3 regions of the Blautia ammoniilytica genome follow, and region 2 is predicted to be linked to each of the others. Evidence: riboswitches for the same ligand, from Rfam matches in the RefSeq annotation. Region 2 holds a riboswitch; each other region holds the start of a gene.
What was found. A riboswitch is a leader RNA that binds a small molecule or an ion and turns the genes downstream of it on or off. The one in region 2 is predicted to bind cobalamin.

Region 1: it holds a riboswitch for cobalamin, as region 2 does, so the genes downstream of both, OCV61_RS00225 (cysteine-rich small domain-containing protein) here and OCV61_RS08180 (sirohydrochlorin cobaltochelatase) in region 2, are expected to answer to the same signal.
Region 3: it holds a riboswitch for cobalamin, as region 2 does, so the genes downstream of both, OCV61_RS11530 (hypothetical protein) here and OCV61_RS08180 (sirohydrochlorin cobaltochelatase) in region 2, are expected to answer to the same signal.

Annotation. Positions count from the first base shown of each region.
Region 1 covers NZ_JAOQJL010000001.1:51,595-59,974, reverse strand. Annotated here, with positions in the region: gene OCV61_RS00245 (zinc-binding dehydrogenase) at 19-1,242, opposite strand; gene OCV61_RS00240 (aldehyde dehydrogenase family protein) at 1,260-2,648, opposite strand; gene OCV61_RS00235 (class II aldolase/adducin family protein) at 2,671-3,477, opposite strand; gene OCV61_RS00230 (phosphatase) at 3,718-4,431, shown strand; gene OCV61_RS00225 (cysteine-rich small domain-containing protein) at 4,643-4,951, opposite strand; cobalamin riboswitch at 5,193-5,383, opposite strand; gene OCV61_RS00220 (C40 family peptidase) at 5,572-6,912, opposite strand; gene OCV61_RS00215 (N-acetylmuramoyl-L-alanine amidase family protein) at 7,172-8,380, opposite strand, start outside.
Region 2 covers NZ_JAOQJL010000013.1:53,810-62,189, reverse strand. Annotated here, with positions in the region: gene OCV61_RS08195 (glycosyltransferase family 2 protein) at 1-514, opposite strand, end outside; gene OCV61_RS08190 (D-alanyl-D-alanine carboxypeptidase family protein) at 752-2,023, shown strand; gene OCV61_RS08185 (hypothetical protein) at 2,222-2,797, opposite strand; gene OCV61_RS08180 (sirohydrochlorin cobaltochelatase) at 2,848-4,134, opposite strand; cobalamin riboswitch at 4,331-4,505, opposite strand; gene OCV61_RS08175 (YfhO family protein) at 4,535-6,997, opposite strand; gene OCV61_RS08170 (glycosyltransferase family 2 protein) at 7,003-8,380, opposite strand, start outside.
Region 3 covers NZ_JAOQJL010000022.1:26,701-35,080, forward strand. Annotated here, with positions in the region: gene OCV61_RS11500 (carbohydrate ABC transporter permease) at 1-649, opposite strand, end outside; gene OCV61_RS11505 (ABC transporter ATP-binding protein) at 662-1,765, opposite strand; gene OCV61_RS11510 (flavodoxin family protein) at 1,926-2,492, opposite strand; gene OCV61_RS11515 (COG2426 family protein) at 2,546-3,022, opposite strand; gene OCV61_RS11520 (TetR/AcrR family transcriptional regulator) at 3,152-3,688, opposite strand; gene OCV61_RS11525 (DegV family protein) at 3,990-4,868, shown strand; cobalamin riboswitch at 4,986-5,175, shown strand; gene OCV61_RS11530 (hypothetical protein) at 5,495-5,722, shown strand; gene OCV61_RS11535 (Ig-like domain-containing protein) at 5,759-8,380, shown strand, end outside.

The sequences.
Region 1 (8,380 bases), on a different contig from region 2:
TCTCCTTTATCCCGCCGGTTATTTATTAATGATCGCAATCTTCAGTCCTGTCATTGCAAGATTGGTCTTATGCGCTTCGTTGATCTCTTCCAGGGGGAATCTGTCTGTGATCAGATCTGACATTGGAAGACCGATGCCTTTTGCCCTCTTCAGGAAATCAAATGTAGTTGCATAATCTCTCAGTGTATATACCCAGGAACCAACTGTTGTGATCTCTTTGGAGCAAATATCAAAATGAGGATTAATGGTAGCATCTCCTCCATTAATGAAGAATCCCAGCTCGCATAAGCCACCGCCGTTGCGGATAAACTTATAAATATTGGAATGTGCTACCGGGGATCCTGTACACTGGAAAGCAAAATCAGCAAGATGTCCACCGAATGCATCTTTTACTGCACCTGCAAGTGCCTCAATACCCTTGTGGTCTTTAAAGTTTACAGTCATGCTTGCGCCCATTCTCTTGGCAAAATCAAGACGTTTCTGTTCTCCATCTACTGCACAGATATTTTCAATACCCATGGTGCGAAGTACTGCGATACAGATCAGACCGATAGGGCCGCATCCCTGTACAACAACTCTGCTGTTAAACCGAAGGATGCCTGTTGTCTTCGCTCTTTCTACTGCGTGCACCAAAACTGCACTTGGCTCGATCAGAATACGGGAATCCAAATCCAGATCGCTTACATTAAAGAACGTAGATCCGAAGCTGCCGCCTCTGATATAGATATAATCAGAAAACCATCCATTCAGATGAATATCATCGTCAGGAAGCAGTCCATAAACATCTGCGCCGCCTACATTCTTCTTATTCAGATCATACATTGTAATGTCAGGATCATCTTTAAAAATCATACAGGTAACAACCTTATCACCGATCTTAACAGGTTTTCCGGCTGTATCTGCCTTTACATTCTTACCCATGGCAACGATCTCACCAGTTCCTTCATGTCCCAGTGCAACCGGGATCAGGCTGAACGGATCTCTTTTAAACTCATGAGCATCTGTACCACAAATACCACATCCTTCTACCTTTACAAGGATGTCATCATCTCCAACAGGAGGAATCGGGAACTCCTTAATATCGTAATGCTCAAGTGCTGTCAACATAGCAACCCTTGCTGTTTTCGGAATGCTGCCTGTTGAAGGTGCAGGTGCTGCTTTGGAAGGAGCAGAGGCATTTCCTGACATTCCTGCAAGTACCTGTTTTACTATTTCTTCAATATTTACATTATTCATATCCATTATCTACCATCCTCCTGTCAGCGAATGCAAAGGCTGTCTGCCATTACACAACGTCTTCTCTTTGTAAAGGTGCTTGCGCTTGTAAGACCCTCGCCTGTACGGCTGGCAATGGTAAAGGTACAATAGCCTTCTCCGCCAAAGCCAAGAGCAGCATAAGACGGTGCATTCTTTACAAGAATTGCTGTATCGATTGCTTTCGCATACTTGGTAATGTTATCAATATTTTTAGAATGAATGTGAGCAGAGTGACGATTGCCATGTTCAAGCCATACAGCCTGTTCTACTGCATCATCAAAATCTTTTGCTCTTACTACACCAAGAATCGGCATCATAAGCTCTGTGGTGATCAGAGGATGCTCCTTTGGTCCTTCAAATACAATACACCGGATGTTTGCAGGTACATTTACACCAATCATGGAAAGTAATGTTCTGGCATCACGTCCCACACATTTACGATTCAGCTTGCCGCCTGCAAGTACAACCTCTGTAAGTTTATCCTGTTCTTCTTTAGAAGCAAGATAACAGTCATTCTCTGTCACAAGGTAATGCATCAGTTCATCTACGATGGAAGAAACTGCAACGATCTCCTTCTCTGCAATGCAGGGAAGATTGTTATCAAATGTACAGCCATTCACAATATCCTGTGCAGCCTTGCGCACATCTGCGGTCTCATCCACCAGTGCCGGAGGATTGCCGGCACCTGCACCGATCCCTCTTTTACCGGAAGAAAGAACTGCTGTTACAACACCAGGACCTCCAGTGGCTGCGATCAACGGAATGTCCTTGTGCTTCATCATGATCTCACTTGTATCCAGTGTTGGTTTTTCTACGGTTACAGCTATATTATCAGGCCCGCCTGCTTCCAGAGAGGCCTCATTTAAAAGATTGATTGCATAAATCGATGTTTTGATTGCTGCCGGATGAGGGTTAAATACAACTGTATTTCCACCTGCCAGCATGCCTATTGTATTGCAGAGAATTGTTTCACTTGGGTTGGTACAAGGAGTAATCGCACCGATCACACCAAAAGGTCCCATCTCAATAAGTGTCAGCCCTCTGTCCCCGGACCATGCAGTTGTGCTGATATCCTCTGTACCCGGTGTTTTATCTGCAACCAGATGATGTTTCAGGATCTTATCTCCTACATTTCCCATTCCGGTTTCATCCACACCCATTCGTGCAAGAATTTCTGCATTTTCCTTTGTTTTCCTGCGGATGCAGGTAATAATCTTCTCTCTCTGGTCCATTGACATTGCACGAACGATCTTCTGTGCTTTTTTTGCAGCTTCGATCGCTTCGTTCATATCTTTAAAAACGCCATGTTTTCCGGACGGAGCATCTGCAATCTGCATTTTTGCCATTACTTCCTGTACAATATCCTGTACCATGCTTTCGCTGATTGGCATGAGATTGTCCTCCTAACTTTTCTTACATTCCCAGCTGTTTCATTACCTGTTTAGTGATCTGTGCTACCAGATCTGCATCTCCTGCTACGTCTTTCTTCGCTTCAGAAGAACCACATCCACCACCGCAGTTATGGCAGTTTACGCCATCTTTGTTCAGGCACAGATTTGCAGGATGTTTGCCCGGAAGGCCCATTTTTCTTCTGATCTCATAAAGCTTCTGAACAGTTTCTTTATCAAATTCCTTTGGTCCGCCCAGCATCTTGGACTGGTACAGAAGCTGTGCATAAAACTCAACAGATTCCATCTTCATGTATGCAGCAAGAAGGTCTGTTGACCAGGTAAGTGCGCCATGGCTCTCAAGAAGAACTGCATCATAATATGGAAGATATTTCTCAAGTCTATCCGGAATCTCATTGGTAGATGGAGTACCATACTCAGCAATCGGAACACATCCTAATGCGATAACTGCCTCTGGCATAATCGGCTGTGTAAGAGGAATACCTGCAATTGCAAAAGATGTTGCATATACAGGATGTGCATGTACAACAGATCCTACATCCGGTCTTTTCTGATATACTCTCATGTGCATCTTGATCTCAGAAGAAGGACGGAATCCCGGATTTGCCTGGATCACATTTCCCTTAGCATCTACCTTACAGATATACTCCGGAGTCATAAATCCTTTGGATACACCAGTAGGTGTGCAGAGAAATTCATTGTCATTCAGTTTTACGGAAATGTTACCATCGTTTGCTGCTACCATGTTACGGTTGTAGATACGTTTTCCGATTTCACAAATCTGTTTTTTGATCTCATATTCGTTTACCATGCTTTTTTATCCTCCTTAAGCATATATAGCGTTTCCTGCTCCCTTTTTCGCAGTAACATTTTGTTTCTATTGTGATTCTACCTCATTCCACACAATAAGTCAAGGTAAATCTGTTGTTTTATGTTGTTTTTAAAGGTTTTATTATGTTGTTTTTATTGTTTTTTCAGGAAATCACCTGTTTTTTTTATTGACAAAGCTTTTCACGCTGTGTCATACTGGTAGCAAAGGAGTTGTTTAATTATGTTTTTATCAGATATACACACTCATTCTATTGCCAGTGGCCATGGCACCTCCTGTACCATTACCCAAATGGCAAAAGCAGCTTCATGCAAAGGACTTTCTCTTTTAGGGATCACAGACCATGGTCCTTCTACTATAGGCGCAGGTACTGTTTCTTATTTTCGCAGCCTGTCCGCAGCCCCCAGGAAGCGTTTTGGCATTCAGCTGCTTTTAGGTGCAGAGGTTAATATCCTGGATGAACAAGGCCGGATCGACCTTCCAGCAGATGTGCTTTCAGGCCTTGATTATGCGATTGCCAGTATGCATATCCAAAACCTTCGTCCCGCAGACAGACAGAGCAATACACTTGCACTGTTAAATGTGATGCAGCATCCCTGTGTAAAGGTTCTCGGCCATATTGATAATACTCAATATGATCTTGATTATGAAGCCGTGATCCGGTCTGCCGCACATAGCCAGGTTCTTATGGAGATCAACGAGGCATCTCTTGCGCCTTATGGATACCGTGGCGATACCAGGCCTAATTGCCGCAGGATTTTAGAACTGTGTCTCCAATATCAGGTTCCTGTGCTCCTTTCCAGTGACAGTCATGGGATCTCTCACATCGGTGATTTTACTTATGGGGAAGCTTTTGCAAAAGACTGTAATTTTCCACCGGATCTGATCCTTAATAGCCAGATTCCCAGACTGCTTTCCTTCCTTATGAAAAGATAGGTTTTTATATAACAGGAGCATTAGATAGGTATTTCCATTACATTTTTTACTTTATTGGAACATTACGGAATAATTTCTATAAAAAAAACTGCTGTATGGATTCTCCTTTCAGAGATTTTCCGTACAACAGCTTTTCTTATTTATATCTTTATTACTCTTATCTTTGTTATTCTTGTCACTATTATTCTTGTTTTTATTACTCTTGCCTTTATTATTCCTGTTTATCATTAGCTTTCACGCTTCTGATCTCATCCATCAGTTTTGCAAGTTCCTGATACTTACCGGTTACGTAACCATAATTTCTGCGCTTATGCGGCAGTAAACACCCTGTACAATCTTTCAGGCCTTTTTCCGTATATTTAAAATTCCCTCCGCACTTATCCCCCAGGGCATATAATGGACAATAACAAAACAGGCAATTAAAATCCTGTGGGTCTGCACCTTTGTGGCACGGAAAAAACTCACATTCTTTATGACTGAAAAAGGAATATTCTTTGCCTTCCCAATATTCACCGGCCATTCCATCCGCCTCCTGTTTTTCTTGTAAAAAAGAGGGAGCGATGCTACTTCGGGGTAGAAAATGAACCGTTCATAAATACGCGGAGGGAACGGACATCCGAAGTAGTATCGCCTGCCATTTAATCGGTATAATTCTCATGAACAGGCGCATTCCATAAAAAATGTCTGCTACCATTAAAGAGCAGACAACACTAAGGGGCTGCGGATTCCCCGAAGTTGGTTGTTACACTTTACACGGAAGTTTAACCTCGCCATACTAAGCAGGTTTCCTGACTTCAGGATCATCGCTTCCTCTCCCCTTCTCATGCATCAGCACAATGGGATATTGAGATTGGCTTCCCTGTTACAGTGACCGGATCGCTCAGGACTTTCACCTGATTCCCTCTTCTGTCATCTTCTAGAAATGATCAGCACTTAATATGTTCAATATGGAATTATACTGGTATCATAATACCCTTTTACTATATATTTGTCAATGCTTATTTTTCTATCCCCCCAAAAAAGCTCCCCCCAAAAACTGCCATCTGAAATTTGGGTAATAAAAATCCCTGAGTTCCGGAATGCACAAATAAAAGCACTCCAGTCTCAGGGGATATGTTCTAAATATCTTACTATTTGCTATTATACAAGACGTCTTACAGAGGTAATGGTTCTGTAAGCTGCATTATTACTGATCTTAATACCATCCTTCGCATTGGAAGCATGTACGATCTGTCCATTGCCCATGTAGATTGCCACGTGACCGCCATAGCAGATCAGGTCTCCTGGCTGTGCATCTGCATAAGAAACTTCTGTTCCAGCATTCTGCTGCTCATAAGAAGTTCTTGGAAGGCTGACGCCAAAATTAGCATATACACTCTGTACAAATCCGGAGCAGTCTGCACCACCAGTAAGGCTGGTGCCGCCCCATACATATGGATTGCCAACAAACTGAGTAGCATAATTTACAACAGAAGATCCTGAACCAGAGCCAGAAGATGAAGAACTGGAACTGGAAGAAGAATCAGAGGAGCTTGACTCAGAAGAACTCTGATATTCGCTTGGATCTACTGTATTCTCAGAATCAATCACATTACCATACTCATCATACTGAGTCTCACCAGAGCCTGATGATTCAGAACTGCTTACTGCATTTCCTTCTTCATCATACTGGGTAGAATCATAATCACCATCATTAGATGCCTGTGCAGCAGCTGCTGCTTCTGCCTGGCGTCTTGCCTCTTCTTCTGCTGCGATACGCTCTGCCTCCAGCTGCTCGATCTCAGCCTGCTGTGCTGCAAGAAGATTTGCGTACTCAGTAGCCTGCTGCTGTGCATATGCGATCTCATTCTCACAGTCTGCGGAAGTAGCTCTCTTCTCATCCAGCTGTGCCTGAAGATTCTGTGACTCAGCTTCGTACTCCTGCTTCATGCCTTCTAATTCAGCCTTCTCACCAGTGTACTTTTCCTCCAGCTGCTTTACCTGCTCAATAGTATTAGAATACACTTCCAGGCTCTTTCTGTCCTGCTCATACATCTTCTGTGTATACTCTGCTCTTGTAAGAAGATCTGCAAGATTGTCTGCATTCATCATCATCTGGAACCAGGCATCACTTCCGCCTTTTTCGTATAGATACTGAATACGCTTTTTCATTGCATCGTACTGTTTTTCTTTTGCCTTCTGTGCTTTGCCAAGATCCTGTTTTGTTTTCACGATCTCAGTCTCTTTATTGGAAATATCTGTCTCTAAAGTCTGTATATTGACCATCACATCTACAAGATTGGCATCCAGTGTTGCGATCTCGCCCTCCAGCTGCTGCTTCTGATCCCAGAGTGCACTCATGCGAGCATATGTAGCATCCAGCTGCTGGCTTGTCCAAGCCTGTTCTTCTCTCAGATCATCTTCTCTGGAAGCGCTTACGCTTACTACCTGTGTACCACACATCATTAGTGCAAGTGTGAGACATACGATTCTTTTCTTCATGATTATCACCCTCGTAACTTTATTGTTTTAATACGTAATATTTCTGCAACATTATTTTTAATTCTTATACATATTAACATATCGTTACCATCATTGCAACCCCTAATTTTAATAAATTTAATTTTTTTGTAACAAATAGAAATTAAAGTGCAACAAATATCAAAGGTGCTCCCAGCTGATATAAAAAAACCACACAGGCCGGTCTTCCCTGCGCCTGCGTGGCTGTATCCAAGAATGCCTTCTGCATTCCGGTTCAATCTTAATATCCAAACAGATTCAACAGAATCTGGTCAGCAGTCATATTCCCATACCCATCCGGATCGCTGAGTACGCTGCTCTTCCATCTAAGGTAATTACCATTACGGATGTAATTGCCGCAAGATGGATGGTAATTAAATTTAGTAAATCCAGAATATTTAGCCATATACTTGTTGGCAAGAACAACTGCCTCACTATTAGAATTACCAGTAGGAGTGGTAGTACCTGCAATCTGACATCCTGCCTGAGGCGTAGAATGTATGATCACTAAGCTCTTATCACTGCACTGTCCAAGAACGATCCATGTATGGCCACTATTATATCCAATGTCACCCGGCTTCATTTTCCATTCGGTCTTTGACAGATAAGACTGATTCACAATCGTACCCCATCCAATACTCTTATAATAAGAACCGATCTCACCGGATACAACTGTATAGCCTGATCCTACATTAGACTGGGACTGCATAACCTGATAAGCAGACCAGCCCACAAAACCGGAACAGTCAAGACCCTTTGCTCTGTTGACAGCTGTCAGGTCACGGTAATTGTTATAATCATATCCGGATGGATTGGATAACCACTTATTATACCACTGTTTCCATTTAGGACTTACACCCTTACGGGTAGAATCATTCCAGCCGCCGCCCCATACATACAAAGCCTGCCCTACAGGCTGAAGAGCACCTGCCAGATAATTCTTGATGGTCTTTGTGCCAGTGGAAGCTGTAGCATTAGGGTCGTTCACAGCCTGTCCTATATAAATACCATCTTCTCCAAATTCCTGCTGTACCCCGTCCACTGTCTGTATTCCTGTATACATCACACCGGACGAAGGATCAAAATAATACTTATTAGTCTTCTTTCCTACCTTAATATCATTCCATCCGGTAGCCATCTTACCTGTACCGGAAGCAAAATAATATGTAGCCCCATTGATCTGGGTAAAGCCAACTGCCATGATCCCATCCAAAGAGGACTTCTCAGAAGACTGGAAATATCTCACAGTACCTGTTGACGCACTGACCCATCCAACAGCCATAGCACCGCTGGGCTTGTAGAAATATCTGGTATTTCTCTTAGAATCTCTTAAAAATCCTGTAGCTGCGATCCCTGACTTTGCGAAAAAGTAATATTTATTATTATTCAAAGTCAGCCATTTGGTCTGCATGTAGCCAGTACGTGGGTTAAAATATCTGCGTTTTCCCTT
Region 2 (8,380 bases):
GATCCATCAGTCCGATATAGTCGCCCTGTGCCATTTCAAAAGCGGCATTTGTATTTTCTGCGATCCCCAGGTTGGCCTTCAATGGCTGCCAGCGGATCCTCGGATCCTGCGCCTGATATCCATCCAGGATCTGGCACATCTCTTTGTCCTCAGGGCTGCCGTTAGCAATGCAAAGCTCCCAGTTGGCATAAGTCTGTGCAAGGACTGACTCCAGCATCTGTTTTAAAAAGACAGACGGTGTACGGTAAGCAGGTACTACTACACTGATCTTAGGTGCATAGGCAAAAGTATGCTTTCTCTGCTTCTCCAGCACGGTCTCATCCGGAATATATGCTTCATACCAGGGTCCATACGGAACCTCCTCAGGCTCAAACCGTTCGTGAAGACGGATCCAGAATTCCCTGGGGCCATAATGCTTCAGATAGCGAAGCCCTTTCTGGATGGTATAGGGAGACAGCTTCTTCAGCAGACGTCCCCATTGGATCTTCATCCCTGACGATTTTTGTTTACTCATATTTTCTTTCCTCTGTTTTATTATTACTGTACATTTTAACATTCTACTATATTTTTTGCAAGAAATGGAGTAAATGTGATATACTATTTCTGATTACAGATATGCTATGATAAAAATATTAAGCTGTAATCGTCTGAAACAGCTGACAAATATTCAAATCGAGCTGTTACTCACCACCTGAAAGAGGTGTGAGTCTTCTCGACTGAGATAAAAATATAACAGGAGATAATCTATACAATGAAAAAGCAAAAGAAATCCCCCAGCAGAAAACGGACTGTTTTTTCCCTTCTGCTCTCTGCCGGGCTGTCTGCTTCCCTGATCCTGGGAAGCCCTGCCTTTGCAGAAGAGGCTGCTACAGATACTGCTGCCTCAAGTATCACCACCAACCAGATTTCAGGATGGCCCCAAGGGCCTGAGATCACTTCCGAAGCCGCTGTGATCCTTGAAGACAGCACCGGTACTACCCTGTACGCCAAGAATATGGATGAGGTTCTTTATCCCGGGAGCACCGTCAAGATCATGACCTGTCTTCTTGCTTTAGAGAACAGCAATCTTACAGATGAAGTGACCATGACTGCTACCGGCGTTTCCGGTGTTACCGATGGAGGGGCCAATATTTCCGCACAGCTGGATGAAGTTTTTACCATGGAACAATGCCTGTATGCCATCATGGTTGCCTCTGCCAACGATATTGCCCTTCAGGTTGCAGAGCATGTCGGCGGATCCGTTGAAAACTTTGTTGCCATGATGAATACCAGAGCTGCCCAGCTTGGCTGTACCAACACAGTATTCACCAACCCTACCGGGCTTCCTGATGAGAATCAGCATACCACAGCCCATGATATGGCCTTGATCATGAAGGCAGCTACAGAGAATCCTTCCTTTTCTCCTATTGCCAGTGCGAATACCTACACCATTCCGGCGACCAATGTATCCGGTGGAGCCAGGTCACTTACCAGCAAGTTCACCATGACCAACAACAGTTCAGATGCTTACTACCAGGGCTGTCTTGGCGGCAAGGAAGGATTTACAGAAGCTTCCCAAAGCACACTTGTATGCAGTGCACAGCGCAATGATGTTACATTGATCTGCGTTATTTTAAAAGGTGCCTCCGGCCAGACAGATGATGAAGCCATCACTCTTCTGGATTACGGATTTTCCAATTTCCAGCTTCTTACCTTAGGTCAGGATGATTTTTCCCTGATGTCCGGAGGACAGGTGATCGTACCTGCCGGTGCCTCAGAGGACAGCCTGACTGTTCAGGATACACCGGCAGGCGACCAGGTGAACCGCACTTACTTCTACAGCGGCGTTCAGGTTGGTACTGCTGTAATGGAGCCGGAACAGGAACAGGACACCTCTCTTTATACCAACGGACAGGCGAATATGGAAGCCGCAAAGGCCTATTCCCAGTCCACCTCCTACGTGCCTTATGCAGTGATCGGAGGCGTGGCATTCCTGATCCTTCTTCTGTTGTTTATCAAAATGATCAAGATCATCAAGTCCTGATATCAAGGTGCAAAAGTGTAAATCCCCTGCGCCTGTTTAATCAATAAAGGATGCATAATAAAGCAAATATATCCACCATATTCAAATCGAGCTGTTACTCACCACCTGAAAGAGGTGGGAGTCTTCTCGACAGAGATAAAAGCCAGCCGAAACGCGATCGGCTGGCTTTCATATATGGTGGATATATCTGCTTAATGATTATTCTGCATCCTCGGTATCTTCAGCTGCATTCTCGGTATCTTCTGCCTCATCTTCAGCAACTTCTACAGGAAGCTTGTTATCGTCATTCATCTCCTCCGGATTGCTTACGCTTACTGTATGATCATACCATTTGCCCTTAGTACCGATAATAGCAAGGTCAAAATCCTGATCAAGAGCCTCTACAGGAACATCAAAGCCATACACTTCATCTGATAAACCATCCTTATAGGTAACCGTATCTGTGGTAGGCTGAAGCAGCTCTGCGTCATCCTTCTGTGCATCCTCAGCAAGCCCTGGGAAAAGATTCACAATGTTCTTGGATACAAGAGAGATATGAAGGGTCATTTTGCCGTCTTCTACAGTAAGCTGGCCTTTGCCCTCGCATGCCTCATTTGTGTGGAACATGCTGCTGTCTGTATTAAAGTCAACAATGTAAACTCCATCCTCCAGATCCTGTGTATCGGATGCTTCTTCTTTGGTGTCTGCTGCCTCTGCCCATACCGGCAGTGTCATAGGAACTGTCATAGCAGAAATACTTAATGCTGATACTAAAATGGCTAATGAACGCTTCATAACTTTCTTTTCTCCTTTATGATGATGTGGTCAAATGGCCACATGTCCGTTTATTTTGCTAAGCTGTCGATAGCTGCTTTTGTATGCTCTACATACAGCTGTTCTACTGCATCGATTCTTCCAAGTCCTTCGATCTGGCAGTCTACGCTGTCAAATTCTCCGGATGCCTCAAACATGCTCTTCCAGGAATCGTCGTCATCTCCAGCCATATCATTGTTTGCATGATCACCTGCAACAACCATCAGCGGACGAAGAATCACTTTCTTGAAACCAGCATCTTTTACTTTAGCGATTACAGCATCGCATGCTGTGTCTTCCGGCTCACCCTCTACAGTACCGATGAATGCGTTTGTAAATCCAAGGTTCTCCATCTGTGTCTGCATCTGGTCGTAAGTAACATTTGCTGTATGGGATGTTCCATGACCCATAAATACGAAAGCTGTACCATCTTCAGCAGCAGCTTCCATGCTGTCATAATCTGCAGTCTTTACAGCCTCATCTGTGATAGCTTTTGCTACAGCTTCTTTATCCTCATTGATCACTGTAGCATCTTCTCCAACCTCACCCAGCATTGGCTCTGCAATAGCTACAGACTCGAATTTGTCTTTATATTCCTCAATAGCAGCTGTCATCTCATCATACTCTGCGCCATGCATCAGGTGTGTAGGCTGTACAACCAGATTCTTAACTCCGTTTGCAACTGCACGGTCAAGTGCCTGCTGCATATTATCGATATGCTCATCATCTCTTGCCTGTACATGGTTGATGATGATCTGAGCTGTAAATGCCCTTCTTACAGACCAGTCCGGATATGCTTCCTGAAGTGCATCCTCGATACCCTTGATATCCTGTGCACGGCTATCATTAAAAGAAGTACCAAAGCTTACAACCAGAAGCTCATTCTCACCGATCTCATCCTGGTTTCTCGGATCATCCTTGGAAGCGTCTCCTGTATCTCTTCCGAAATACTCAGGGCTTGCCTCTTCTCCCTCTACCAGTTCCTTCTGTGCATCTGTCAGTGCATCCCATGCTTCTTTTGCTTCTGTGCACTGTGCATCTGTATCGTCTGTTCTCTCCTGTACGTAGATCGCATCAATAAGAGCTGCCACTTTATCTGCTGCCTCCTGGTCTGCGTCCTCAGCAGATGCATCATCTGTTTCCTCTGCATCGTCTGCTGCTTCTGCGTCGTCTGTTGCTTCTGCGTCGTCTGCTGCTTCTGTGTCGTCTGTTGCCTCTGCTGCGTCTTCTGTCTCTGCAAATGCTGCTGTTGCTGCACATGTCATGCTTGCTGCCATAGATACAGACAGGATCAGTGCCATAATTGTTTTGCGCTTCATTATTTTTTCCTCTTTTTTTCGTATTTCCGGACGAACTATGCATAAAAACAGCGGTCACATTTCTGCGACCGCAATGCTTCTCATCAACACATTCGTTCCTTTTGTCAGATGCTTCTCCCTCTTCGCAGAAGTATACCGACAGTAAACTATATGATCATATAATGTTATGAGAATACTGGTTCTGTGTCCCGCAGATCCACAATCCCACGCAAAGGCAGTTCTCCTGACTTCGTTCTACACTGCTTCCCCTTCCCGGTCTCCCAGTGGGCTCTGAAGCAGCTCCCTTACACAGTGACGGCATCGTTCCGGATTCACACCGGATTCTCTTTTACGCATCATGAAATGATGCTACCTATGCGCTACAACTTTATACATATTCAATTCGGATATCTAATAGTTATCATATAATTGTGTCTTTTCTATGAACAAAAAATGTATATACAGTAAACATAAGATAGATAATCCAGAATGCCAGACTTAGCAGGATTCCTTCTTTCAGCAATGGTGCATGATAAGTAAGGGTAAGGGCATGATTTCCTTCTTTTACTTTACATGCAAGGAAGCCTAAGTCCCCTTTCTGCAGCTTTGTGTCTTCTCCATCGATCTTAAGGCTCCATCCATCCTCATAAGGAATCATAAAAAGTACATATCCATCTGAAGCCGCTTGGATACTGCCTGTTACCAGTGTGTCCTTCTGAGGGGCATCCAGCACAACCTTTGATTCCTTCTTTGCCTGGGATTTTCCAAGGCCTGCCGCACTTTCCCTGTCTTCTCCATCCTCCAGCACAATGGCATTACTTAAAAACTTCTTCCGGATCTTTTTATCCGCTTCCCGCAGGCTGCTTTCTGATACCGTTTCATCATAAAACCTTGCCACATCGCTTTCCCGTACATTTTGATACAGATACATACTGCCAAACTGACGGATCAGCGTATATTTGCTGCTATCCAGGCTGCTATTCTTGGAGATCAGGTATCTTACCCCTGTAAAGGCTGCAAACCAGTTGTTCATAGCATTATCCCAAAAGGTATACCTGTTCCGGTCTGCATAATAAAAGCTTGGGATACAGGTGTTTACAAAATCCTTTACATTGCTGTTCATTACAGAATTATAGGTGCTGACCCCTCTGTACCCCTGAGCCAGGGAATCCATGGAAATCGTCGCAGACGAAAAGTCCTTTTCCACCCGGTAAAAGCTTTTGTCTGTTTCCCTTAAAAATCCCAGAATGTCCTGGATGTCCTGACTGTAAAGCTCCCGGAAATATGCCTGGGGCTTGTCAATAAAATCTCTTGCCTGCTGCTCGGACGGATCCTCAACGATCTTCTCAAGATAATCATCCGTTACCTGCACCACTGTTTCTGCCGGTGTATCCTCTTTTTTCAGGGACATTCTGTCTTCATAGCCAACAGTTCCCTCACAGATCACATTCGCAGCCATAGCCAGTGCCAAAAGGCTAAAAAGCACCTGCTCCCCTTTTACTTTCAACCGGTTCACCAGCAAAAGTACAACTGCCATTACTGTTCCGGTTACAGCCGTGATCACTGCGTTCTGTCTGTATTCAGCAAAAAGACTGTCCTCATAGCCCATCCTGCAGGCTTTATACATAAAGATACAAACCAGAACCACACCTATAATGCTGGCTCTGCCGCCCTTTTTCAGATAATCCCAGGTCCAGGCTGCTGCCAGAAGAATCATAGGGAGCAGCAGGAAAGTATATCTGTATGTAACCGTAGCAAAAGCATTAAAGGCATAACCGCCTACAGGAAAGATCATCAGAAGCAACATAAACAAGGCTGCACCATAAGCAGTCCTTCTGGTACGCTTTGTCTCATTGCTTTTCCAGAACAAAAGCAGAAACTGCACTACCAGGAAAACTGCCAGAACAGAAACAAACAGCACCGGATCCTCATAATAATTCCAGAAGCCATAGTATTTCTTGTCTCCCAGTTCCTGCAGATTCTGGAAATTCGTGGAAAAAGGACGAAGCAGAAGGGTTTCATAATATTCCTGCTTATTCAGGGTAAAACACCTTTTTAAAAGATCTGCCAGGGTCCTCTTCTGCTCCACTCTGGATGTTACATTTAAAAGAATGGATGCCATAGGAAGAAAAACTGCAAAGCTCATCCCAAGTCCCAACAGCATAAGCAGACAGCCGCCTGCAAATTTCCCCATCCTCTGCCGGATGGTAAGCCCATTCAGTGAGATTACCCGGAACAGAAGATACAGTCCGGTTCCCGCCAAGCACATATATGTGAAATACACACTATAGATCCCACAAAAAAATACCATTATCGGAAACAGCTTCCATTTTTTCTCTTTTCTTAAAAATTTCTCGCAGAATAAAAGTAATAGTGGAAAATACACCGTTACCATTCCAAACTGGTAATGCTGTCCCCAAACAAGAAGATAACCACTAAGTCCATAGGCAAAGCTGAATATAAATTTGCTCTGCCTGCTAAAGGAAAATTCTGACAGGAACCAGTAAAAAACCCAGCCTGCTGCCAGAATCCTTCCGATCTGTATCCATACCAGGAAAAACAGCATGTGTGCAGGTCCAAGGATCACTCCCAGGGCATACAGCACCATCAGGGACGGGTCAAACAGATTCAGGTTAAACATACTGATTCCAAAGCCATTGTTAAAATCCCACAGAGAAAAATTTCCTTCACGAAGATGATTGACTATGGTTGCATAATGCATGGTATACTGCTCCAGGGTATCTCCCCCTACATCGCTGAACACCAGCAACTCATTTCCGAAAATGTAATTTCTGTAAACGATCAGGCCGCTGACAAACAATACCAGCAGGAGCAGAAGTCTTGTCTTCTGCTCCCGGCTTATTTTATTTATAAGTTTTTTCATATCATTTAAATCCTCTTCAGGGAAAAATCCTGGCTCTTTAAAGTAAGATTTGGATTGTAGTAGGGATCTCCGTCACGAAGGATCTCCGGCCATTTTTTCTCAAACACAGCCATTTCCCTGTTAAATCTGGCCACCTTTTCAGGTGTGTCCTCAAGGCCTCTTGATTTTGACTCATAATGATACAGCTCTGCATAAGGATTGTATACGATCAGATAACCGGCCTTCCGCAGTTTCAGGCAGAAATCAATATCATTAAATGCAACTGCCAGATCTTCGCTTAAACCGCCCACCTTTTCAAAGGCTTCTTTTTTTACCATCATACAGGCTGCTGTAACAGCACTGTAATCCTGGGCACAGATGATCCTGTGGCAATAGCCTGTAGTCCCTCTTGGCTGCATCACAAAGCAGTGTCCTGCAATCCCGCCAAAGCCGATCACCACTCCTGCATGCTGGATGGTATCGTCCTCATAGTAAAGTCTTGCGCCTACACCACCTACATCCGAACGCATACAATAGCCAAGCAATTCTTCCAGACAATCCGGGTTAATGATCTCCGTATCATTATTCAGAAGCAGGAAATATTCTCCTCTTGCATACTTTGCCCCAAAGTTATTGATCGCTGAGAAATTAAATGGACCATCCCAGTACACCACACGAGCCTTTGGATTTTCCTTTTCCAGATCTTTATAGTACTGGAAGGTAGCCGGATCTGTACTGTTGTTTTCAACAATCACATACTCATAGTTCTTATAAGTAGATTTACTGTCAATGGCATTCATACACCGTTTCAGATCATCAATATGATCTTTATTAGGAATGATGATAGAGATCAACGGATCCCTGTCCCGAAGGAACCTGGTACGGTAAAGTCCAGGAAATTCTCCGGGAAATACCTGTGCCGAAATGCCGATACGTTCATAATGAGCTTCAATGGCCCTCTTCCCGGCTTCAAAAGCATAGCCTTTGCTTTCCGGATTCTCTGCTGTAGAGTCCTCATGGCATCTCCAGTGATACAGAATCTTAGGGATATGATAAATCTCCTGGTCCTTCACTGCCTCCACACACCGGAATACAAAATCGTAGTCCTGTGCCCCGTCATAAGCACTGCGAAGCATACCAACCTGATCCAGCAGCTCACGCTTCACCACAAATAAATGGCAGATGTAATTGACTGTACAAAGAAGATCCGGGTTATAATCCGGCTTAAAATGAGGCTGAAAAAATTTGTGCCCATCCATGGACATTTTATCTTCGTCAGAATAAAGCACCCGTATTCCCGGATGTTCATTTAACGCCTTTACACAGGAAAACAACGCATGAGGAGTCAATTCGTCATCATGGTCTGCAAAAGCAATGAAATCTCCTTGTGCAACTGCCAGCGCC
Region 3 (8,380 bases), on a different contig from region 2:
AAAACACCGTAGGTGAGATCATGGGAAGGGTGATCCTTATAAAAGTACGGAATCTGGAAGTGCCGTCTACCCGGGCTGCATTATAGTAGTTTTTGTCTACAGAAGCCAAGGCGCCTGTCAGGATCAGGACCTTAAAAGGCATAACAACCCAAATGGTGTAAAAGCACAGCACAAACATTTTTGCCCAATAAGGGCCGTCAATGAAATCCACAGGCCCTTTGCCGAACCAGGCCAGCATCAGGTTGATCAGGCCGTCTGTGTAGGCTGTTTTTTTGAAAAGGATCATAAATACAAGTCCCACTGCCAGAGTGTTGGTCACATAAGGCAGGAAATAAACGGTTTGGAACAGGTTTTTCAGTGCCTTGATACTGCTTACTGCCATGGAGATCAGCAGTGACAAAAGTGTGGACAAAGGTACGGTGATGATCACAAGGATAAAGGTGTTTTTCACTGCCTGCAAAAAATAGGTGTCGTGAAGCACGTAGGAATAATTATATAAGCCTGTGCCATAATAGGTCTGGGAGGCAGAGTTATAACCCTCTTCAAAGGAGTAAATAAATACATCGATGAGAGGATATACCATAAAAACGCCAAGGAATAATATGGCAGGCAGAAGGTACAGCCAGCCTTTATAATTTCTTTTTTTCATAGCTGCCTCCTGTCATGCCAGATCTGCAGGGATCCGCGCGTCGGTCGCCCGGTCAAACAGAAAGACCTTGCCTGGTTTTAATGCAAAATGAACCACAGAAGAAGAAAGATCCACCTTGTTTTCTGCACTGATAATGGATCGGATGGCCTGATTTTCGCAGGCCGGATGTGTGGATACCACACTGATATCCCTGCCCATCACTTCTATTCCCGAAAGCTGGCAGGAGAGAGGTCCATCCTCCCTGAGGATAAATCCTTCCGGCCGGATCCCTATATATAGCTCCTGATCCGGCAGATTCTTTGCAGAAAGGATTTTTTGATCGTTCAGATAAATGCCTCCGTCTTTGCTGAAGCCTTTAAATACATTGATCTGAGGAGTTCCGAGAAATCTGGCAACAAAAAGATTGCAGGGGTCATCGTATACCTGCTGAGGCTTGCCGGTCTGCTGCACAAGGCCATCTTTCATTACTACGATACAGTCAGAAATACTCATGGCTTCTTCCTGATCATGGGTAACGAAAACAGTGGTGATCTTTGTAGCCTTCTGGATCTTGCGGATCTCTTCTCTTGTCTGGAGACGGAGACGGGCATCAAGGTTGGAAAGGGGCTCATCTAGAAGAAGGACATGAGGCATTTTTACAAGTGCCCGGGCAATGGCAACCCTTTGCTGCTGCCCACCGGACAGCTCTCCTGGCTTACGGTCCATCAATTCCTGGATCTGTACCAGACGTGCAGCTTCCTGGGCACGATTTAACATTTCCTGCTTGGACAGCTTGTTTTTTCCTTTCAGATTCTGAAGGGGAAAGAGAATATTCTGCAGTACGGTAAGATGTGGGTAAAGGGCATAGTTCTGAAAGACCATGCCTACACCACGGTTTTCAGGAGGTAGGCTGGTCACATCCTGATCTCCGAAAAAAATCTGTCCTTCTGTAGGTGTTTCCAGTCCGCAGATCATATTCAGGGTAGTGCTTTTGCCGCAGCCGGAAGGTCCTAAAAGTCCGATCAGCTGTCCGTCCGGAATCTCAAAGCTGAAATGATCCACAGCAGTAACCGGAGTATGGACGCGGCGTGATCTGGAAGGAAAGGTTTTGGTAATGTTTTTTAAGATGATTTTCATATGGGAACTCTCCTGTAGAAAAATGTGGGTAACTGTCCGGATAATATTGTAAATGTACGGAACAGTTATAAATATGAAAAGAAAGGGAAGGTTGTGTGCATACAACATTCCCTTTTTTCAAATACCTGATATATGGATCTTTGCTGATATACAGATCACATTATCGGATAAAGTTGGTCATTATCTTCTTTTCTGTTTCCGGGTGGTGGATCCCTGCTTTTTTGCCTGCCTCAATACAATTTAAAAGCCAGGTCATATTCTGACCCAGATTACGCATGATCTGAAGACCTTCTGCATCTTTACGTACTTCATCCGGGGTATTGCCGTGAACCATAGGCCAATAATTGGAAGAAACCACTGGCATTTGGTGATAGGAGAAATATTTCAGCAGTACGTCCAGGGTAGCGGTGGTGCCGGCTCTTCTGGCAGATGCAACAGCTGCAGCAGGCTTGAACAGCAGATCTTTGCCTGCAAGGGAGCAAAGCTTATCCATAAACTGGATGATCTGTCCGCTTGGGGAAGCCCAATATACTGGGGAGCCAACTACAAGTCCATCGGATTCTTTTAATTTCTGAGCAGCAGCTTTTACGTTTTCCTGGGAAGGATCTCCAGCCTGGAAAATCTCTGTTTCAATGCCATTTGCATTTAAAACGCCGGCTACTTCACAAAGTGCGGTGTAAGTACAGCCTTCTTTTCTTGGACTGCCATTTAAAAGTAAAACTTTCATTTGTGATACATCCTTTCTTACATATAGTAGCAAAATATTTATAGTCTCTGTTCTTAACTGAAAATAGCACCTGCAGCACCAAACAGACCGGCACTGGCAGCACCCATGATCACACTTGCAATCAATACACCCAGCATAACTGCCAGAACACTGGATTTAAAATCCATGTCAAGAAGACTGGCTGCAAGGGTACCGGTCCATGCACCTGTACCAGGAAGTGGGATGCCTACGAAAAGCATAAGCGCAATAAAAAGTCCTCTTCCAGCTTTTTCCTGAAGCTTTTTCCCGCCTTTTTCACCTTTTTCAAGGCAAAAAGTGAAAAACTTACCGATCACTGGTTTATCCTTTCCCCAGATCAGGATCTTACGGGCAAACAGATAAATAAATGGCACAGGAAGCATGTTCCCGATAATTGCAATGATGTAGGATGGCACAAGAGGAAGACCAAATCCAACAGCATAAGGAATGGCACCTCGAAGCTCGATCAGGGGAAGCATGGAAATCAGAAACACAATAAGATAATTTTTCATGGAAATCTCCTTTTCATAATATTTTCTGCCAAAGATCTGTGTGGCAGCAGTCTTTTCCTTTATGATTATCTGACCGCTATTATACGCCAGGGACAGTGAATTTTCAAGTGAAAAGGGGCAGGATCAGCCTTATGTGTCTGCGAATACAAGGCGAAGTGCCTTTGCCATTTCTTCAGGAGATTCTCTGGCACCACCCAAAGACCAGTGGATGTAGGAATTGTAAAGTGCACCGCTGAAAGCATGAAGTCTGTAAATATGGTCCAGGCTGTCATCCTCTTTCTTCCAGCGATACATTACATATTGATCAATGGCATTCAGGAAAAGGTGACCATATCCGCATTTGAAAAGATTGTCCAGAAATTCATGGTGTTTTTTAACGTAGGTAAAATAATGGGTCAGATTGGATGCATCATAGTAATTTCCCTTAATGGGAAGGGCTTGGATATCTTTATCATAGAAGATCAGGGCATCCTCCAGGTAGGCTTCAAAAATATCTTCCTTGGAAGAGTAATTCCGGTAATAGGTCATTCTGGAAACACCAGCTTTCTTGGTAAGTTCGGAAACCGTGATGGAAGAAAAACTCTTTTCTTTCAGAAGTTGACTAAGGGCAGCTGCAATACACTTCCGCGCTAATAAGTTGGATGGGTTCTTTTTATGGATGTTCATGAACAAATCTCCTTACATTGTCACAGTTTGAAAAAAAGAATTGAATCTTTATTTGGAAAGTGTTACAATTCGTCACATGTGATTATTGTAATCAAAAGCCAGCACCGAAGGTGTTTTGGAATGCATTTTCCTGATAGATAATTGCAAGGTACTGAACAGTTAGGATTATTTTGATTATATCGAAAGCAGGAAAATTTGCAAGATGTTAGATGAGAAGTTAAACCTATGATAACTTACTCCTTAGAGAAGAGTAATCTTCCTGGTGGAGAGAGCAGAAGGGTTTTGGAAGGGAGCTTAAGGTATGAAAACTGCCGTAATGACAGACAGTAACAGCGGTATCACTAAAGAAGAAGCAGACAGGCTGGGGATATTTTTACTTCCTATGCCGGTGATCATTAACGAACAAACATATTATGAAGGAATCAATCTGGAGCAACGCTTTTTTTATGAAAGTCTTATAGAAGGTCATGATGTATCTACATCCCAGCCTTCCCCTGGTGATGTGATGGATATGTGGAAGCAAATCCTGTCTAAGGGTTATGATGAGATCATCCATATTCCCATGTCCAGTGGTTTAAGCAGTTCCTGTGCTACTGCCATTGGACTTGCAGAGGATTTCCAGGGAAAGGTACAGGTAGCAGATAACCATCGTATTTCTGTTACTATGCGTATTGCTGTAATGGAAGCACTGCATATGGCAAACGAGGGCAGATCTGCCAGAGAGATCCGTGAGGATCTGGAAAAAAGAGCCTATGATTCCAGCATTTTTCTTGCAGTTGATGATCTGAAATATCTGAAAAAGGGAGGCAGGATCACGCCTGCAGCTGCCGCTCTTGGTACTGTGTTTCATATCAAGCCGGTACTTACGATCCAGGGAGAGAAGCTGGATGCTTTTGCCAAAACACGAGGCATGAAGAAGGCAAAAGCCATCATGCTGAAGGCACTGAAAGAGGATCTGGAAAAACGTTTTCCAGGGATCGATTCTAAATATGTAAGGATCGGGGCAGCAGGGTCAGGTCTGAGTCTGGAAGAGTCCAGAGAATGGCAGGCTATGCTCCAGGAGATGTTCCCTGAGGTACAGGTTTATTACGATCATTTGTCCTTCAGTGTAGGTAGCCACACCGGCCCGGGAGTATACGGTATGGGATTCAGCATTGTACAGGATCCATCCATTAGTTAAAATGTGCACAGTACGGAACAATCCGTGTAATTACTTACATTTTTAAATGACCGTAAATTTATATATAAAATTTGGTTTTATGACTTGATTTTTGGTTAGAAGTTGCTATCATATGATATGAATATATATGTTTTCAGTGCCTACGCAGATTAACTGTGAAGGGTAAAAGAGAATCAGGTGGAAATCCTGAGCGATCCGGTCACTGTAAGCAGGGAGCAATGCCAGTAAATCCATTGGACGACAGTCTGAGAAGGGGGCAAAGCGATGAACTGTAAGCCAGGAAACCTGCTGGAAATATCCGATGAAAAACTTCCGATGAAAGCACTTTCACTCAAATAATCAGATCAAAAGGTGGCAGGGGGATTTTTATGCGCCCTGGTACAAGTATTTTTGTATTGCAATAAATCCCCTATTGCAGCTTAAATACCACAGAGAAAGATTAAGGATTGAAGGAAGTCTGTTTTCAAATGAAAGCAGGCTTTTTTGTGTGTAAGAGGAGATTACTTTGTAATGTTCCTATTTCACTAAAATTCCACGCAAAGCACAGAAACGTGTATATCCGATGTAAGCGGACTCCTGCCTCTACAAGCAGCGAGTACCTAATTTTATCAAAGGAGGAAGTAGCAATGAGGAAAAAGTCAAATGCTCTTTTAGCACTTTTGCTAACAGGAGCAATGACCGTAACATCTGTATCTCCTGCATTTGCAGCAGAGGATTTTTCAGCAGATGCAGAGGTACAGGCTGTTCAGGATGTGACCGAGGAGGAATCTGACGCTGATGTATCCGATGTGCAGGACCAGGCTGATCTGGGAGAAGCAGAGGATGTGGAGGATGTATTTACCAGCGGTGAATAACCTTCTGATCCGGATACCGGGGATGCGTCTTTCGAGTTGACAGATGGTAATACAGAGGAATATGTACAGGATGACCTTCTGCTGGCTGCCAGTTCTGCAGAAAAATATCAGGACGGAACCTATACTCCAGAATCCTTTACTTTCCAAGGCGGTTCAGGAAAAGTTACGATTACCTGCCCGAAGGTGACCATTACAAGAGGAAAAGTAACTGCAACAGTGGTTTTTTCCAGCAGCAGCTATAATAAACTGGTTGTAGATGGAGATGAGTATCTGCCGGTTTCAGGTACAGAATATACAGGATCTGTTTTTCAGGTTCCTGCTGTTCTCAACCAGGATATGGAGATCACAGGAACTACTGTGGCAATGACAGCTGCTCATGATATTACTTATACCATTCATATTAAGCTGAATGTGCCTATGGTAACGCCAGCTCCGGACAGACTGGAGGATGGTACCTACCAGGCAGCTGTAAAGGCAGATAGCGGATTTCCGGCAGAAGCCTGCACCCTGCTTGTAAAGGATGGAGAGATTGATGCAGTTGTCACACTGAAAAACGGGGATTATGACAGACTGTATGTGGGGGATGCACTGGATGCAGTCAATGAAAAGGATGATAAGCTGATCGCTTACAGACCATCGGAGGATGGTACAAAGCATATTTTCTGGCCGTTGGCTGTAGATAAGCTGGATACCTTATTCCAGGTGGCAGCCCGAAAAACAGATAAAACCTGGACAGACCATTATGTGAAGATCCTTTCTTCTTCAGTAACCAAGGTAAGCGATGAAGTTCAGGCACCGAATCAGGCTGCTGAGGCTGCAAAATTCCTTTACAGGAATTATGTGGATGATGTGATTTCCACAACAGACGGTGTTACAAAAGACGGAAGCACCTATCATGTTGCATATTACAACAGCTACAAGAGTGCTGTTTCTGGCATCAGCCTGAAAAGACCAAGTGTAAAAGAGTATAAGAGCGGATGGTTCTTCTCAGACTGGAGCATTTTTAAGTCTACTGTTAAACAGCAGCCTGCAAAATCCCAGACGTATAGTCTGGATACATCAAAGAGAACCCAGGAGCAGCAGGTAACTGCCACACTGAAGCTGTATGATCCTTCAGTGGAGGATGCAGCCATTAATGATAACAGTGCACATCCTCTGGCTGAGTACAAATACGAGCTTGTGCTTGCAGCAAAACCAGATACCTGTCAGGTGACTTTCCGCGCAGTAAACAGTAAGACTGGTGAGGTGATTCCGGAAGCACAGATCACAGTCACAAACAATACCACAAAGGAAGAAGTGACAGGTACAGAAGGCATCTATCAGCTGAAATCCGGACAGAAATATACTGTTCAGGCACAAAGCGAAGGGTATATTGCAGAAGGCACAAAGGGGGATGCTGTTGCAAAGCAGACTTCCTTTACTGCTGCCTTTGATGAAACTGTTGATCTTTCCCTGACTGCAGAGGCGAACAGCAGGCATAAGGTTACCTTTAAGATTGTAGATGCAGAAGGCAAGAAAGTTCCGGAGGCAGTGCTTACCGTAACAGGTGAAACTCCTGCTGAGGATGGAAGCTATACCTTATGGGATAACTATACTTATTTTTATAGAGTAACTGCAGAAGGCTATCAGGTGGTAAGATCAAAATTCATCAAGCCTTTGGAAGATCAGGAGGTTGTTGTAACCCTTACAGCATTGAAAAATTACCAGGCTTCGATTAAGATCCGGGCAAAATCCGGACATTTGGAAGTTGTGAATCCAAAGGTTCTGTCTGTTACTTATAAGAAAAACGGAGAAACATTTACTGTGGAGCCATCAGAGGATGGTACCTACCCGATGGTGGAAACAGTGGCATATACTTATACATTTGCCGCTGATAACTATCAGAGTGCAACCGCAAACTGGACTGCAACCGGAACAGAAGGCCCAGTGGAACTGGAAGGTGTGTTAAGCAAGGAAACTGCAAAAGCCCTTCTTGAGGATGCCATTGCAACTGCAAAGGAGCTTTCTGATGAAATGACAGAAGGGGATGGTGCCGGACAGTGGGCAGCAGGAAGTAAAGAAACACTGGATGAAGCTATTCAAGCGGCTGAAGAAGTATATACAAAGGAAGATGCAGCAGACGATGATTATGAAAATGCAAAGGATGCTCTTCAGTCGGTTGTATCAGGCCTTAGCCAGAATGAAAATGCAGAGAGCATAAATATTACAGTTTTTGTAAATAAGAATCCAGGGGAAGCACCTGTAAAAATGGCTATGAACGTAACAGCTGATGATGCTGCTAAGGTGACGCCTACCGACTCCAAAAAAAAAGACAATTACAACAAGTCAAGTGACATGGAAAAGCGTGCAACCGTGATTGACGCACTGGTAGATCTGCATAAGGAACTGTTCGGAGAGGAATATATTGCAAATCCAACCCAATATCTGATGTGCGGAAGAAGAGGCGCCGGTACAGGCTTCCTTCTTGGCCAGAAGAGCTTCAAAAACTTTGTTGGATTCCGTGTAAATGGAAAATATGTGGAAAGTGATCCAAGAATGTGCAGGCTGAAAGAAGGAGATGTGCTTTCCGTTTTTTCAGCAACAACGGTGGCAAATCCGGCATACCTGCAGTTTGAACAGCAGGAGACCACGGTAAACCAGAATGAGGAATTTACTCTT